Regions from separate parts of the Pseudomonas sp. M30-35 genome, predicted to be linked through region 1. Evidence: predicted binding sites of a transcription regulator. Region 1 holds the regulator's gene; each other region holds the start of a gene.
What was found. Region 1 encodes FliA, which starts transcription of late flagellar genes. Its sites were predicted from a motif close to CTAAAGTTTNNNNNNNNNNNGCCGNTAA; they were not measured.

Region 1 (5,372 bases):
CGTCTGACCCCGAAACCTTGGCAGCAGGCTCAGTAAATTTGCCCTTGCCGTGAAGCTCATCGAGTAGCGCTTCAAATTCGTCGTCACTGATTTCGTCACCGCTAACCGCTGGCGGAGAAACCTGGGCAACGACGTCTGCAGCGGCGGCAGGCGCAGCGACTTCGGGAGCAACGAACTGACCTTTGCCGTGCAATTGATCGAGCAGCGCCTCAAATTCATCATCAGTGATTTCATCACCGCTGTGAGCTGCGGCAGGCGTTCCTGCGGCAGCCGATGCTGTGGCAGGCGCCCCAGCACCTGATGCTTCTGGCGCAGCTGCATCCTCGCCGACAGCAAACTGACCTTTACCGTGTAACTGGTCTAGCAGCGACTCAAACTCATCATCAGTGATCTCATCACTGGCCGCAGGTGTGTCAACCTGCGGCGGAGTACCGTCAAGCGCATCAAGCAACTGCTCAAATTCACTGTCGGTAATGTCGGCAGGCGACCCTGCGCCAGGCGATCCTGCTGTAGGCGATGCTGTGGCAGGCATCCCTGTGGCAGGCGGTGCGGCAGCAGCCGGCGCACTAGCAACCGTGGCAGCAGGAGCAGCAGCTGTGGGTTCGGCTAGCTGAGCCAATGCGGCGAGTAACTCAGGGGTCGCAGCAGTTGGTTTGGCGCCTTCACGCACCTCACTGAACATGCCGTTGACCGCGTCAAGCGCTTCGAGCACAACGTCCATCAACTCCGAATCGACTCGACGTTCGCCTTTACGCAATATATCGAAGACGTTTTCAGCAATATGGCAGCACTCCACCAGCTCATTAAGCTGGAGAAACCCGGCACCGCCTTTAACTGTGTGAAATCCCCGAAAAATCGCATTGAGCAGATTCATATCATCCGGGCGGCTTTCAAGCTCAACCAACTGCTCGGATAATTGTTCGAGTATCTCGCCGGCCTCTACCAGAAAGTCCTGGAGAATTTCTTCATCGGCGCCGAAGCTCATAGGGTCGTGCTCCTAAAATCCCAAACTGGACAACAGATCGTCGACGTCATCTTGACTAGATGCGACGTCATCAAGCTTATCGGCATGAATCTGCGGACCTTCACCCTGAGATGGATTTTTTTCTTGTTGTTTTTCTGCACGCAATGCTTCTTGGTCATGTTCGATGCCCGCATAGCGGTCAACCTGGGTGGCCATTAGCATCAATTTGAGCAAGTTGCTCTCAACTTCAGTCACCAGTTGGGTGACACGCTTGATCACCTGACCGGTTAGGTCCTGATAATCCTGAGCCAACAAAATATCGTTCAGATGACCCGACAGCTTGCCACTGTCACGCTCGCTATTAGCCAGAAACAACTCAACTCGTTTGGCCAGCTCACGGAAATCCTCAGCGCCCATCTCGCGGCGCATGAAACGCCCCCAGTCGGCACTCAGGCTTTGTGCTTCAGTACGAATATCGTTAACCAGCGGCGCACTTTGCTCGACCAGATCCATGGTTCGATTGGCCGCATCTTCGGTCATCGTCACCACGTAATTGAGGCGTTCAGTTGCGTCGGTAATTTGCGAAACTTCAGTTGCATGCGGTAAACGCGGATCAAGCTGGAAGTTGACGATTGCGCTGTGTAGCTCGCGAGTCAGCTTGCCGACTTCATGGTAAAGACCACGGTCGCGCACTTTATTAAGTTCATTGATGACCTGAACCGCATCGCCAAAGTTGCCGCTCTCAAGGCTATCAAGCAATTGGCGAGCATTACTTTTCAGCGTCGACTCAAACTCACCCGCTTGGGAATCATCGTGTTCCATAACAACCTCACCGCAGACATCAGCCGTTTACACGCTCAAAGATTTTTTCTATCTTTTCTTTCAGCACCTGAGCAGTGAATGGCTTCACCACGTAGCCATTCACACCGGCTTGAGCTGCCTCGATGATCTGGTCACGTTTGGCTTCAGCGGTCACCATCAGTACCGGCAACTGTTTCAAACGTTCATCCGCACGCACTGCACGCAACAGATCAATACCGGTCATGCCAGGCATGTTCCAGTCGGTCACCAGAAAGTCGAAACTGCCGCTTTGCAGCATCGGCAATGCGGTTGTGCCGTCATCGGCTTCAGCAGTGTTGGTAAACCCCAAGTCACGCAGGAGGTTTTTGATAATGCGGCGCATCGTTGAAAAGTCATCAACGATGAGGATCTTCATGTTCTTGTCCAAGTCGACCTCCGTACATTCCCCAGCGCATTCAGCAACCTGAATGCACCCTATAATCGTGAAACCGGCCTGGCTGGGCGCCTAGGAATCCCTAGAGCTGCGCCCCGCTATACAAGGTTTTCAGTATCTGACTACACACTTATCTGGCTCGCCACTCACCTAAACGCGCGCGCAAACGAGCGGCGCATTGGCTATGTAACTGGCTAACCCGAGACTCACTCACCCCTAACACTTCACCGATTTCCTTGAGGTTGAGCTCTTCGTCGTAATACAACGAAATCACCAGTTGCTCACGCTCTGGCAGGTTGCCGATTGCATCCGCAAGCGCTGCCTGGAAGCGTTCTTCCTCAAATTCACGTGAAGGCCCGGATTGACTGTTACTGACATCCTCATGCAGGCCGCTGTTTTCACCGTCCTCAAGCAGGTCGTCAAAACTGAATAAGCGGCTGCCCAAAGTGTCGCCAAGAATGCCGTAGTAATCTTCGAGACTCAATTGGAGTTCGGCAGCAACTTCGTGATCTTTAGCGTCACGACCTGTTTTTGCCTCAATTAATCGAATTGCATCACTGACCATGCGGCTATTGCGATGCACAGAACGCGGAGCCCAATCGCCCTTGCGCACCTCATCCAGCATTGAGCCACGGATGCGAATACCGGCAAAGGTCTCGAAACTCGCGCCTTTTGAGCCGTCGTACTTTTTTGAAGCTTCAAGCAAGCCGATCATTCCGGCTTGAATCAAATCATCGACCTGAACATTCGCTGGCAAGCGCGCCAACAGGTGGTAGGCAATTCGCTTAACCAGTGGCGCATAACGTTCGATTAGCTGATGTTGCAAGTCTTTACCTTGCGTTTTGCTATACATTCGAAGTCCCGACGCCGTTGTCATGCCGGCGTGTCAGTAGCGGGTTGTTGCACCAAGCGCTCGACAAAAAACTCCAGATGCCCGCGTGGGTTTGCGGGTAATGGCCAGGTGCAGACCTTCTGGGCAATTGCTCGAAACGCTGCGGAGCATTTTGATCGTGGAAAGGCTTCAAAAACCGCACGTTGTTTCTGCACTGCTTTGCGCACCGACTCGTCATAAGGCACGGTGCCAACGTACTGCAAGGCAACGTCGAGAAACCGATCCGTTACCTTACTCAGTTTAGCGAACAGATTTCGCCCTTCTTGCGGGGTGTGCGCCATATTGGCCAACACACGGAAACGGTTCATACCGTAATCGCGATTAAGCAACTTGATCAATGCATAGGCGTCAGTAATCGAGGTTGGCTCATCACAAACCACCACCAGCACCTCTTGGGCGGCGCGCACGAAGCTGACGACTGAATCGCCGATCCCGGCGGCAGTATCAACAATCAGCACGTCGATATTTTCACTGATATCGCTAAACGCCTGAATCAGGCCAGCGTGCTGCATCGGTGTTAATTGCACCATGCTTTGCGTGCCTGAAGCGGCTGGCACAATACGGATACCGCATGGCCCCTGGATTACCACGTCACGCATGTCGCATTCGCCACTGATGACATCTGCCAGCGTGCGCTTTGGGGTAAGCCCGAGCAGTACATCAATGTTGGCAAGACCCAAGTCAGCGTCCATCAACATGACGCGTCGGCCCTGCTCCGCCAAAGCCATCGCTAGATTGACGGACACGTTGGTTTTACCAACCCCTCCCTTACCGCCAGTAACAGCTATTACTTGAACTGGATGCATAGCCATTTAATTACGCTCCTTGTTCGCGTTAGCCAGGTGCACATTATCCACTGTGCGCCAGCTAAGATGAACACGCCCAGCTTGCATACAAGCTGGGGAAAAATTCATGGGGTACTGCATCAGCTCGCCCGTTTAGCCGGTTGTTGGTGAAGGCCCGCAAAGACGTCAGCCATGGTGTCCTCACTCGGCTCTTCCTGAGCTTGGAGACCCACTGCGCGGCTGACCAACTGATGGCTGCGCGGCAACTGCAAATCATCCGGAATCCGCGGCCCATCGGTCACATAAGCAACCGGCAAACGCTGGCTAATCGCCAAGCCCAAAACTTCACCCATACTCGCAGCTTCATCCAGTTTAGTCAGAATACAACCCATAAGCCCACAGCGCTTGTAGCTATGATAAGCCGATTTGAGTACCTGACTTTGACTGGTTGCGGCCATAACCAAATAGTTTTTCGCATTAATCGATCGACTTGCCAAGGCTTCTAGCTGCATACGCAGCGCCGGATCATTGGCAGGCAGGCCTGCAGTATCAATTAAAACCACACGCTTGCGCATCAACGGCGTGATGACCTGAGTCAGTGACTGGCTTGGATCAACCAAAGTCACAGGCACATTGAGAATGCGGCCCAGGGTTTTCAACTGCTCCTGGGCACCAATGCGATAGCTGTCCAAGCTGACCAGCGCAATATTCTGTGCGCCAAACTTGAGTACATAGCGAGCTGCGAGCTTGGCGATTGTAGTGGTCTTGCCCATACCGGCAGGACCCACCAAGGCGATGACACCGCCATCTTCAAGCGGCTCTTGCTTAGGCACTTGAATAGCATGGGCCAAATGCGCCAGCAACATGCGCCATGCTTGACGTGGTTCACCAATATCGTTGACCCGCTCCAGCAGTGGCCGGGCGACATCGGCTGGCAAGCCCATGCGCTGCAGACGGCGCCACAGATTGGCTTGCTGAGGACGACGGCTTTGCATTTGGCCCCAGGCAATCGAGCTGAGCTGGACTTCAATCAACTCACGCAGCCCTGAAAGCTCAGAGCGCATTGCATCGATAGTGCTTTGATCAACCGCTGCAGCCGCTGCTTTGGATGAGGCACGCACGGCGATATCCAGCGGGCTTTCAACCGGTTCTAACTCGGTAAACAATTGCAGGTCTTTTGCCACCTCAGGCTCAACACGCAAAGTGAGCTCAGCATGGGCCTCAGCAATTTTTGACTGGGTTTTGCGCAGCTCGGCTTCCAATGCAGGATTTGGCTGGCGTGCCGGGGCCGCTGGAATCTGGTAATCCAACGCAGCAGTCAACTCAACTCCGCCGGCAACGCGGCGGTTACCGATGATCGACGCATCAGCGCCCAGCTCTTCACGAACCAGCTTCATGGCTTGACGCATATCGGCAGCAAAAAAGCGTTTAACCTGCATACCTGTGACCTCGGTTTTGCGGCGGCTGGACAACATCTGTGCGACTCAGCACCGCTTA
Region 2 (5,372 bases), 1.1 Mb from region 1:
ATCTTGGGTTGATCAATTGAAAGCTCACCGGCAAGCCGCAGGTGCTCTGCGCGTAAACGCCCCTTGTCATCTTTACCGGCGATGAACATCACTTGGTCACCCGCAACGGGTCGGCGGTCGCCACGCATTGCTGAGATATGTGCGAATACTTCTTGGCCGCCCTGCTCTGGCCGGATAAAACCAAAACCCTTGTCATCATTCCAGCTTTTGATTGAGCCGCGTACTTCCATGATTAGACCGTAATCCCATGCCAAATCCAAAGCCTACAAGAATACTGAAGTGGTGGGCAGTCTGGGCAATGCTTCAGGCTGAGGTGAAGAGTGTTAAGCGCTCTCTTGCACGCGAGCTCGCAGTGCACTTTGCTCTTGGCCAGGCAATTTGAGGTATGCCTTGGGCGTAATACCGAGGTGCAAACGAAAGCATGTATAGAAGGCTGAGAGCGAGTTGAATCCGGCCGCAAACACCAGGTCGTCAATTTTGGCTGACCGCGGTGAATGATCGATTGATAGCAATAGGTGCTTAAGCCGTTGGTGATTCACATAACGGTAAAAGCTTTGGCCCAGTACTTGATTCAACAGATAAGAGATCTGATTACGGCTATACCCGGTTTCGACAGCAACCTGTTGCAGGTTTAAACCAGGGTCCAGATAAGGTTGCGCACTGGCAAAGTACTCTTGCAGATCAAGTGCCAGAATCCCTAATTGCCGCGCCGACAAACCAAGTCGGCTCGTGGCTGGACGACGACTATCGGGCTTACTGTTATCGGCATGTTGCTCATGTATCAGCGACGCGTATTCATTGATCCTCCAGATCAACCCGTCGCGAACAGTAATGGCCTCACTGGAGCGAAACGACACCAGCCCAGAGCCACCGCATAACGTAATCCGATATTGAATAAATGCAGTATCTTCATCAAAGCGGATGCGATCAGTATGCTCAAGCACTTCCTGCGGCTCGAGTGGCATTGAGCTGCGTACATACTCACGCAACTGTTTGAAGTGAAATACCCGGTTCTGAAAGAAGTCGTTGTACTCGATTTGCGGGTGATACAGAGCCATCACCGCATCAAGGTCGCTAGCTTTCCACGCGAGATGATAGCGCTGCACCACCTCTTGGGTGGTGCCGTTTGCTGAATGGGATAACCTTCCAGTGCTCATCGAAACGACTCACTAACCGAGCCACTGCATGATCTGAGCAGCCGATTGATCTATTTGCATTAAGACCCGAGTGGGCGACGACAACTAGCCTTGAGCGGTGCTCCAATCAATCAGATGCAACTGCCAAGTTGCCAAAATCAGCAACCCGAAGCCAATCCGATACCACGCAAATACTGCATAGCTGTGATTACCAATGAACTTGAGCAATGCACGTACCGCAATCATCGCGAAAATAAACGAAGTGACAAAACCAATTGCAAACACTGGTAGATCAGCCGGCTGGAACAAGTCCCGATACTTGTAGCCCGAGTAAACTGCAGCACCGACCATGGTCGGCATTGCCAGAAAGAACGAAAACTCAGTAGCCGCCTTGCGAGAGAGCCCAAACAACAGGCCGCCAATGATCGTCGCCCCTGAACGTGATGTACCGGGAATCATCGCCAAACACTGAGCGAAGCCAATCTTGAGTGCATCTTTCCACGTCATATCATCGACTGTTTCAGCATGAACAGTATGCTTGCGACGCTCTGCCCAGAGCATGATCACACCACCGACAACCAACGCTGACGCGACCGTGATCGGGTTAAACAGGTATTCATGGATCAAGTCGGCAAAGCACACACCAAGAATAACCGCCGGAAAAAAAGCGATTAATAAGTTGCGAGTAAAGAGTTGAGCCTGAGGTTCCTTGGGCAGGCCTACCACTACATCGAGAATTTTCTGCCGGTATTCCCAGACCACGGCAAGGATAGCGCCAAGCTGGATAATGATATTGAAAGCCATTGCCCGCTCACCGCCGAAACCAATCAGGTCTGCAACAATGATCTGGTGTCCGGTACTGGACACGGGTAAGAACTCGGTAATGCCTTCAACAACGCCCAATATCAATGCCTGTATGGCCAACCACACGTCCATCCGATCTCCCAATGTGCGCGGATTTACTTACCGCACAAAATTAAATTATTGAAGCATTTCTGGTGCTATTGAATTGGACTTGCGCAACACGAGCCCATCTCCACAGACAAATTATCCGTGAGCCCTCAGGTTTCTGCGTTTCGGGCCGAAATGCTAACAGAGAATTAGCAATTTATAGCCGGTTACTTGATGTTTACTCAGTCTGTTTCGGCGTAAATCTGCATAGATGGCATACGAAAATGCCCAAAAAGTCAGCCCGGCTCCAATAATAACAATCAGGTGTTTCCCTATGAATAGCTTACGTAGCCTACCAATCAGCCGTCGCCTATGGCTGATACTTGTTGTCGCAATCGTCATGCTCCTGACCTTGGGCGGCGTATTGCTCAAGCAAATTCATAGTGATTTGTATGCGGGCAAAGCTGAAAAAACCCAGCATCTGGTCCAAAGTGCGACCGGTGTCCTCAAGTACTTCTACGCGCTCGAAACCGCAGGCACGCTTAAGCATGAAGATGCGCAAGAACAGGCTTTGGAAATAATCCGCGGCTTGCGTTACGACTCAAGCGAATACTTCTGGGTCAATGATCTAACTCCAACCATGATCATGCACCCCACCAACCCAAAACTTGAAGGTCAGAACCTCTCGACCTTCAAAGACCCTGACGGCAAAGCATTGTTCAATGAAATGGTCAGTATTGCTAAAGCCAAAGGTGCAGGTCAGGTCGATTACCGCTGGCCCAAGCCCGGTGCAAGTGAGCCTGTGCCAAAGATTTCCTACGTGCAGTTGTTCGAGCCCTGGGGCTTAATTATTGGTTCAGGTGTGTATGTCGATGATCTGCAGAGTGAGTTTGCAGCGCAGGCTACACGCGTTCTGATAATCGGCCTGACTTTGATGCTACTGATGACTTTCGTCGTCACTCTCATTGCCCGCAGCATTTCCAAACCGCTGAATCAGGCCGTCAGCGCCATGGCCAATATCGCCAGCGGTGAAGGTGATCTGACGCGCAGCTTGGACACACACGGCAATGACGAGCTAACCGCCCTGGCGCAGCACTTCAATGCATTTACCAACAAGCTACGCCAAGTTATCAAGCAATCCCTTGATTCAGCATCAGAGCTGACTCAGGCCGCGCAATCGCTAGACCACGTGGCAACAGACGCCCACAACCATAGCCAACAGCAATCCCAGCAAATGGAATTAGTGGCTACCGCGATTAACCAGGTCACTTACGCTGTTCAGGACGTGGCTAAAAACGCCGAACATGCATCGTCCGAAGTTCTCTCAGCCGAGCAACAAGCCTCACAAGGCCAGAGCAACATCCAGTCAAGCCTGCAGCAAATCGAACAGCTGTCGGCAATGATCGACAATGCAGTTACAGTGATGAACACCCTTGCAGAAGAAAGCACACAGATCGGCAGCGTACTTGAAGTGATTCGCTCAATCGCCGAGCAAACCAATCTACTCGCGCTCAACGCGGCGATTGAGGCTGCCCGAGCGGGCGAACAAGGTCGTGGCTTTGCCGTTGTTGCTGATGAAGTACGCTTACTGGCCCAGCGCACACAGAAGTCCACCGCTGAAATTCAAACCATGACCGAGCGCTTGCAAAGCAACTCGCAAGCTGCAGTGAAGGTCATCAATGAAAGCAGCCAAGCTTCTCAACTCACAATTGAACAAGCTAACTTGGCAGGAGTGAGCCTGGATCAGATCGCCCACTCATTAAAAAACATCACTGGGCTGAACGCCTCGATTGCCAGTGCGACTCTAGAGCAGTCGCATGTCGTTGACGATATCAATCAGAACGTCACGCAAGCGGCTGGCCTCGCTCATGAGAATGCAACTGCGGCGCAACAATCGAATAAAGCCAGTGAGCATGTAGGTCAACTCGCAACGCAACTTAGCGCCTTACTGGGACAGTTCCGCGTGTAAACACCAATCGCGAGGAGTAATCCTCGCCCCGCCGCTACCCGCTAGCGGCAACCTATTTGAGTAGCGCAGCAATAGATCCAGACGATCCAGTGCCCAGCGATTAATCATAGCGTTTGATTAATCGCTCACTGCCCAGCTATGCGCCGATTGCCAGCTGCATACCCCGTGAGATCATCCAAACTGTTAATATGAACGCAGTTACGCGGCACGCAACACTGCGCCGCTCAATACGTTTGTAGAGATGTCTTGCAGAGAGTAAACCAGTGGAATTGTTCAAAGAATTCATGTTTGAAGCGGCGCACCGCCTTCCTCACGTACCTGATGGCCATAAGTGTGGGCGCCTACATGGGCACTCCTTTAAGGTTGCGGTTTATATCGAGGGCGAGGTTGATCCGTATACCGGCTGGATTCGTGATTTCTCTGAGATTAAAGCCATATTCAAGCCGCTATATGAGCAGCTTGACCACAACTATCTCAATGATATTCCTGGTCTTGAGAACCCGACCAGTGAAGTTCTAGCGAAGTGGATTTGGCAGGAGCTAAAGCCTTTATTGCCCGAGCTATCGCGCATACGCATCCACGAAACCTGTACCAGTGGCTGCGAGTATCGCGGCGACTAGCCGTGGTAATTAAAAAGCCACCGTCAGGTGGCTTTTTAATGCGTGAGATTTGGGCCTGCGCGCGGTTTGGTGCGCACCATGCGGGTCGCGGCGACTGCTGCCACGTAGGGTGGATGACGCTTTATCCATCCACCGGCTGTGTCGCTACTAACACCTAGGCCGTTAAGCATAGGCGGGCACGCTGTGCGCTGCCGCCCCTCCGAACTTTTCTTCAGCGCAAAGAGAAACCCCAGACCATTTACATGATCTGGGGTTTCGGTATAGGCGCTTGACGATGACCTACTCTCACATGGGGAAACCCCACACTACCATCGGCGATGCATCGTTTCACTACTGAGTTCGGGATGGGATCAGGTGGTTCCAATGCTCTATGGTCGTCAAGCAATTTGTTTGAAGCCTCGTCTAGGACGCTGCTTCGAATCGGGTATGTGATGTTTGTAGTCGTGCAAACTTTCGGTTTCATCAACTTCTGTCATGACACACAAACAGCAAATTGTTTGGGTGTTATATGGTCAAGCCTCACGGGCAATTAGTATGGGTTAGCTCAACGCCTCACAGCGCTTACACACCCCACCTATCAACGTCGTAGTCTTCGACGGCCCTTTAGGGAACTCAAGGTTCCAGTGAGATCTCATCTTAAGGCAAGTTTCCCGCTTAGATGCTTTCAGCGGTTATCTTTTCCGAACATAGCTACCCGGCAATGCCACTGGCGTGACAACCGGAACACCAGAGGTTCGTCCACTCCGGTCCTCTCGT
Region 3 (5,372 bases), 710 kb from region 1:
CGGTCTGTTTTCGCCTTCATTGGCTGTCGGTGCCAGTTTTGCCCCGTGGATTACCGACTGGATTCCCGGTATCAGCCTGCAAGCAGCGGGTTTGATTGGCATGGCGGCGTACCTTGCCGGTGTCACTCGCACCCCGCTAACCGCGACAGTCATCACCATCGAGCTATCACACAGCCAAGACATGGCATTGCCGGTTTTGGCCGCCAGCCTGCTGGCCAGCGCTATCTCAGGACGCATCTCGCCAGTGCCGCTTTACCGCGCTTTAGCCATGCAAGTTATGGATGTCGAGCGTGAGTCGATCGCCAAACGGCGCAGTAAAAGACTGCAAGACAGTGCTGATGCAGCAGCCAGGAAACAAACAGAACAAGCATCCGAGCAAGCCAAGCCCGAGCAAAGTTAACGCTCAACTCAGCGCGAAAAACTGGCCTCTCCGAGCTAAATCACCGATGCTAGGCGGACGACAGACTCAACCGTTACTGGCCTGAATGCATGCGCCTGATTGACACCCACACCCACCTCGACTTCCCCGACTTCGACGCTGACCGCGCTGAAGTCCTCGCTCGCAGCCGCGAATTGGGCGTTGCACGCATGGTGGTGCTAGGTGTGGAGCAAGCCAATTGGCGGCGTGTCTGGCAACTGGTCGAGAGTGATAAAAGCCTGTACGCCGCACTGGGTTTGCATCCGATGTATTTGGCGCAGCACCGTGAAGCACACCTGCAAGAACTCCGTGAGTGGCTGCAACGCTTGCAGGGCCACCCACAACTCTGTGCGGTCGGGGAGATTGGTCTCGACTATTTTATCGAAGGGCTTGACCCACAAGCGCAGCAAGTCTGGTTCGAAGCACAGTTAAAGCTCGCGGTTGAATTTAACCTTCCAGCTTTAATTCACGTGCGCCGCTCGCACGCAGTCACCATCGCCACACTGAAACGCATAAAGCTGCAATCTGGCGGCATCATTCATGCGTTTGCTGGCAGTTATGAAGAAGCGCGAGAGTACATCAAGCTTGGCTTCAAACTCGGTCTTGGCGGCGCCCCGACGTGGCCGCAGGCGTTGCGCATGCACCGGGTTCTACCGCGCCTGCCGCATGAAGCCATCGTGCTGGAGACAGACTCACCGGACATGCCGCCTGCGATGTATCCGCAACAACGCAACAGCCCTGAACACTTGCCGGATATTTGTCGCGCGCTGGCACAGCACCTCAATCTCAGCCCCGAACAACTGGCCACGATTAGCAGCAGCAACGCTGAACAGTTATTCGGTTGGTCGAGCTAGTCTCGCCAGACTTCAGTCTTCGACCAACACGTAACCGCGCAGTAAGGCTGCTTAGACGCGGAATGCGCCAATCAACTGCTTAAGCTGTGAAACCTGCTCAGACAGCGCGCGGCTGGCTTGCTCGGTATCGCTGGCACCTTCAGCCGTACGCTCGCCCGCCTGATTGATCTGCACAATATTCTGGTCGATATCATGGGCAACAGCTGTCTGCTGTTCAGCCGCCGCTGCGATTTGTTGGTTTTGATCAACAATCATACCCACGGCACCCAGTATGTTTTCCAGCGCAGCCTGTACTTTGCTTGATTCTTTCACCGTGTCATCAGCCATTTTATGACTGATGCCCATGGTTTTAACTGCAGCACCTACACCGCCCTGCAACTTGGAGATCATCACTTCAATCTCTTCCGTTGATTGCTGCGTGCGCTTGGCTAAATTGCGCACTTCATCTGCGACCACAGCAAAGCCCCGGCCCTGCTCACCTGCGCGTGCGGCTTCAATTGCGGCGTTAAGTGCGAGCAGGTTGGTTTGCTCTGCCACCCCTTTGATCACATCCAGAACCTGCGAAATCGAGGCGCTGTCGCTGGCAAGCTGATTGATCACCAGGACCGACTGATCAATTTCACCAGCAAGTCGCTGGATACTGCTGACTTGCGCTTCAAGCAAGGCACGGCCGGAGATGGTTTCATCATTCACACTGTTGGCACTGCCTACTGCCGCCGCGGCGCTACGCGCTACTTCCTGCGCAGTCGCAGACATCTGATTCATCGCCGTGGCAACCTGTTCGATTTGCCCCAGTTGCCCGGCAACGGCCTGGTTGCTCTGTGCTGAAACCGACTCAACTCGCTCAGCTTGGCGCTCGACTTCAACAACCGTCAGGCCAACGCGGTTAATCAGCTCACGAATTTTCACCACAGTGCCGTTGAACACCCCGCCCAGATCGCCCACTTCGTCCTGACTGCTGGCCTTGAAGCTTGCAGTCATATCACCAGTGGCGACTTGATTCATGGTCATGCCAAGCTGCTTGAGGCTGGTGCGAACCGACACATAGAAGCCGCTGTAAAGATAAAAAATCAGCAGTAAAACCAACCCCAGCGCGACAGCCATCAACAACATTTTGTTTAAGCTGGCCTGTAGGCGCTCCTCAAGGCGCTGGTCAAGCAGGCTAACCACGGCATTGCTCAAATCGTAGGTTTTGCCGATCAAAGCCGTGGTATCAGTGAAGAAAGCTCGCCATGGCGCATCCAGCGTGTCAGCGATCACCACTCGATCTTCAAATAACCGCACGGCATCAGTCAGTGATTCCTGACTGGATTGAGCCAGACCGTCCAGCGCAGTACGCACATCCGGGCTGGCGCTGAGCACTTGTTGAACATCAACCGCGTAAGCACCGCTAAGGTTTTCCAAAGACTCAAGCAAGTCGGCAAAGGCATTGCTATCCGCCGAATTCAACACCCCCCGGCCGAGTGTCGCCGCACCCAATTCACGACCTTGGGCTAATGCCTGAGTAACCTGAGGCATGCTGCTGATAAGCAAATTGGTCAGTTGCCGCACAGTACGTTCACTGTCTTGGCTCAAGCCAGCCTGACTGGCTATCAACTTGGCAAATACACCTGTGCGGCCCAACAGTTCTCGGCTTAGAGCGGCTTTGCTACGCATTGAGCTCTCTGCCTCTATCGCCTGCAGACCTGCGGAAACCTGCTCCTGCTGGGCGGTAAATTCGGCGAGGTCGGCGGCGTCACTCACTGCGGGCCGCATGCTGGCTACAGTGTTTTCAATCGAGGTTTTTGTCGCGCTGATTTCTTCAGCTAAGCCACTGCCTTGGTTATTGGCACCCAACTCAGCGTCAACACTCAACAAATTGGCGTATAGCTCTGCGTCTCGGCGCAACTGCAGAGCGTTTGATAGCGACTCAATACTGTTGCGAGCAGACTCACTCATCCGATACTGACGATAAGCGTCATGCATCAAAAAGTAGTTGGTCACCAGCATGGGCAGAAAAAACAGGATGCTGATGAGTCCAAACTTCATGCCGAAACTCAGGCGGTTCATCAGCGCGATGGCCGGATACAACGCGGTCTTCACAGGACGTCTCCAGATCTAATTATTTTTATTAGTAGGCTCAGCGATGCCGCTGGCTGCCTTTTACTACTCATGCGCCCTTAACATGACGATTGGTCAGACAGCACAATCAATCGCAGCAACAGAGGCACTCTGTATACCTGTTATCGACCTGATCTTCTGTAACTTAAGGTAAGCGAAGAACCGCAAGATACTGCAGAAAAGCGGCTCAGGGGATGCATCTAAAGAGTGAAAGCCAAAGGCAGGCCGTCAGAACCCGTGATTAGATACTTGAAACAGGGTGAACAAGCTTCGCGTCGTCACACCCTACGTGCCCTTGTAGGGTGTATGACGTTTTTTTATATCCCCTGGCGACGGACGCTTTAAGGAACCTCTGAAAAAGGTAGCGAGCGACGGGAGTACAAGGCGAAAAGATGCGAAACAGCGCAGTTTAGTTGTCCTAAATGAGCATTTTGAGCAGCTTTTCAACGCAGTAATACCTAGCGCAGTAGTTTTTCAGAGGTTCCTAAAGAAATAGCGTCCACAGCGCGAAGACTGCATACCAAAGAATCGCGCAGCGCACCAACAGTTGCCACAGCTCATCCAGCGTGTTTACCCCGGCCTCGCCCAGCGTCGGCGCAGGCACTTCACTCGCAGCTCTGGCAACATTGGCGACCAAGCGTGTAGCGCTGATATCCCAGCTCAGCAACTCATGCAGCAGCGCCCGACTGACGCCTACAAAGTTACCCACTAGCCCAAAACTTACGCAGAGTAATCGTACGGGCAACCAATCAAATGCGTGACGTAACTGCCCGGCTCGCGACTGCAGTTCCGGCCGCTGTGAATGTTCCTCGATCAAAGCCAGTAATCGATACGCCAGTGCAGCCAGTGGTCCAAGCAAGGCGTACCAGAAAATCACTGCAAAGAAGCTTTGATAGGCCTGCCAAACCAGGTATTGCTGCACATTTGTCAGCAAACCTTCCGGGTCTTGCGCGTCAATACCTAGGTCGCGGCGCGCCACCAGATAAGCCGACTCACTGTCGCTGCGACGCCAACTGTCACGAAACGGCCCCAAGGCAACCAGCAAATCACCACGACCCAAGCTGTAGACCACAATCAACAAGTGAACGGGTAACGCCAGCCAGCCGTAAGCAACAGGCGCCAACACAATGAGCACCAGTGCCAAGACCAGCAGCGGCACAGCCAGCAACCCGACAAGCGCTAGCCATGGCATAGCCAGCTGCTTTTCGTTGCGCTCAACCTTGGCTAACAGCCGTAACCAGGGACCGTCTTGCTGAATGGCACTGCGCCAGGCCGAAAACTTTTCAACCCAGAGCACCAACAGCAACACCAGAAAATTCATATAAGCCTCTATTGTTCAGTCAAACTATTGCGCAAACGCTGCCAGTCAAACGCCGGGCCGGGATCAGTTTTGCGCCCAGGCGCAATATCACTGTGACCGCGCATACGCTCAAGAGTGATCTGTGGATAGGCGCGTTGCAAGGCCAAAGTGAGTGCTTTCAATGCATGATATTGCGCATCGCTAAAAGGCAGTTCATCGGTGCCTTCCAGCTCGATACCCAACGAAAAATCATTGCAGTTTTCTCGCCCCTCAAAACACGACACGCCAGCGTGCCAGGCTCTATCCCGACACGAGACAAATTGAGTAATCTGTCCATCACGCTCAATCAAAAAGTGCGCTGACACCGTCAACTCAGCGATTTCTGCAAAGTACGGGTGCTTGTCAGCATCGAGCTGGTTCTGAAAAAAAGCATGCACGTTGCCGCCACCAAACTCACCCGGAGGCAGGCTTATATTGTGCATCACCAACAATGAGACCTCGCCCGCAGGCCGCTCATTGCAGTTAGGTGAAGGACAGTGGCGGATTCCTTGAAACCAACCGGTGCTTGAATCCAGCTGCATACAGATTCCTCTAAACAGACGACTACTCTAGAGCAGCAAGGTGACAGGGCCAAGCGGAAAACCGCTAAACCTGCAAGCAATCAAACTCCGCAACCCAAATGGCGGACAAAAAAGCGCTG

Region 2: a site for FliA is predicted at 2,197-2,224, ahead of B9K09_RS09680 (methyl-accepting chemotaxis protein). Genes of this name have one in related genera too.
Region 3: a site for FliA is predicted at 3,495-3,522, ahead of B9K09_RS18160 (methyl-accepting chemotaxis protein). Genes of this name have one in related genera too.

What each region holds. Positions count from the first base shown of each region.
Region 1 covers NZ_CP020892.1:3,214,487-3,219,858, forward strand. The annotation lists gene B9K09_RS14810 (chemotaxis protein CheA) at 1-985, opposite strand, end outside; gene B9K09_RS14815 (protein phosphatase CheZ) at 998-1,786, opposite strand; gene B9K09_RS14820 (chemotaxis response regulator CheY) at 1,806-2,180, opposite strand; gene fliA (RNA polymerase sigma factor FliA) at 2,329-3,075, opposite strand; gene fleN (flagellar synthesis regulator FleN) at 3,072-3,902, opposite strand; gene flhF (flagellar biosynthesis protein FlhF) at 4,016-5,314, opposite strand; gene flhA (flagellar biosynthesis protein FlhA) at 5,370-5,372, opposite strand, start outside.
Region 2 covers NZ_CP020892.1:2,085,919-2,091,290, reverse strand. The annotation lists gene B9K09_RS09695 (DUF1294 domain-containing protein) at 1-230, opposite strand, end outside; gene B9K09_RS09690 (AraC family transcriptional regulator) at 324-1,157, opposite strand; gene B9K09_RS09685 (undecaprenyl-diphosphate phosphatase) at 1,242-2,072, opposite strand; gene B9K09_RS09680 (methyl-accepting chemotaxis protein) at 2,362-3,996, shown strand; gene queD (6-carboxytetrahydropterin synthase QueD) at 4,260-4,616, shown strand; rRNA gene rrf (5S ribosomal RNA) at 4,883-4,998, opposite strand; rRNA gene B9K09_RS09665 (23S ribosomal RNA) at 5,125-5,372, opposite strand, start outside.
Region 3 covers NZ_CP020892.1:3,926,536-3,931,907, forward strand. The annotation lists gene B9K09_RS18150 (chloride channel protein) at 1-400, shown strand, start outside; gene B9K09_RS18155 (TatD family hydrolase) at 490-1,272, shown strand; gene B9K09_RS18160 (methyl-accepting chemotaxis protein) at 1,324-3,354, opposite strand; gene ampE (regulatory signaling modulator protein AmpE) at 3,857-4,693, opposite strand; gene ampD (1,6-anhydro-N-acetylmuramyl-L-alanine amidase AmpD) at 4,702-5,253, opposite strand.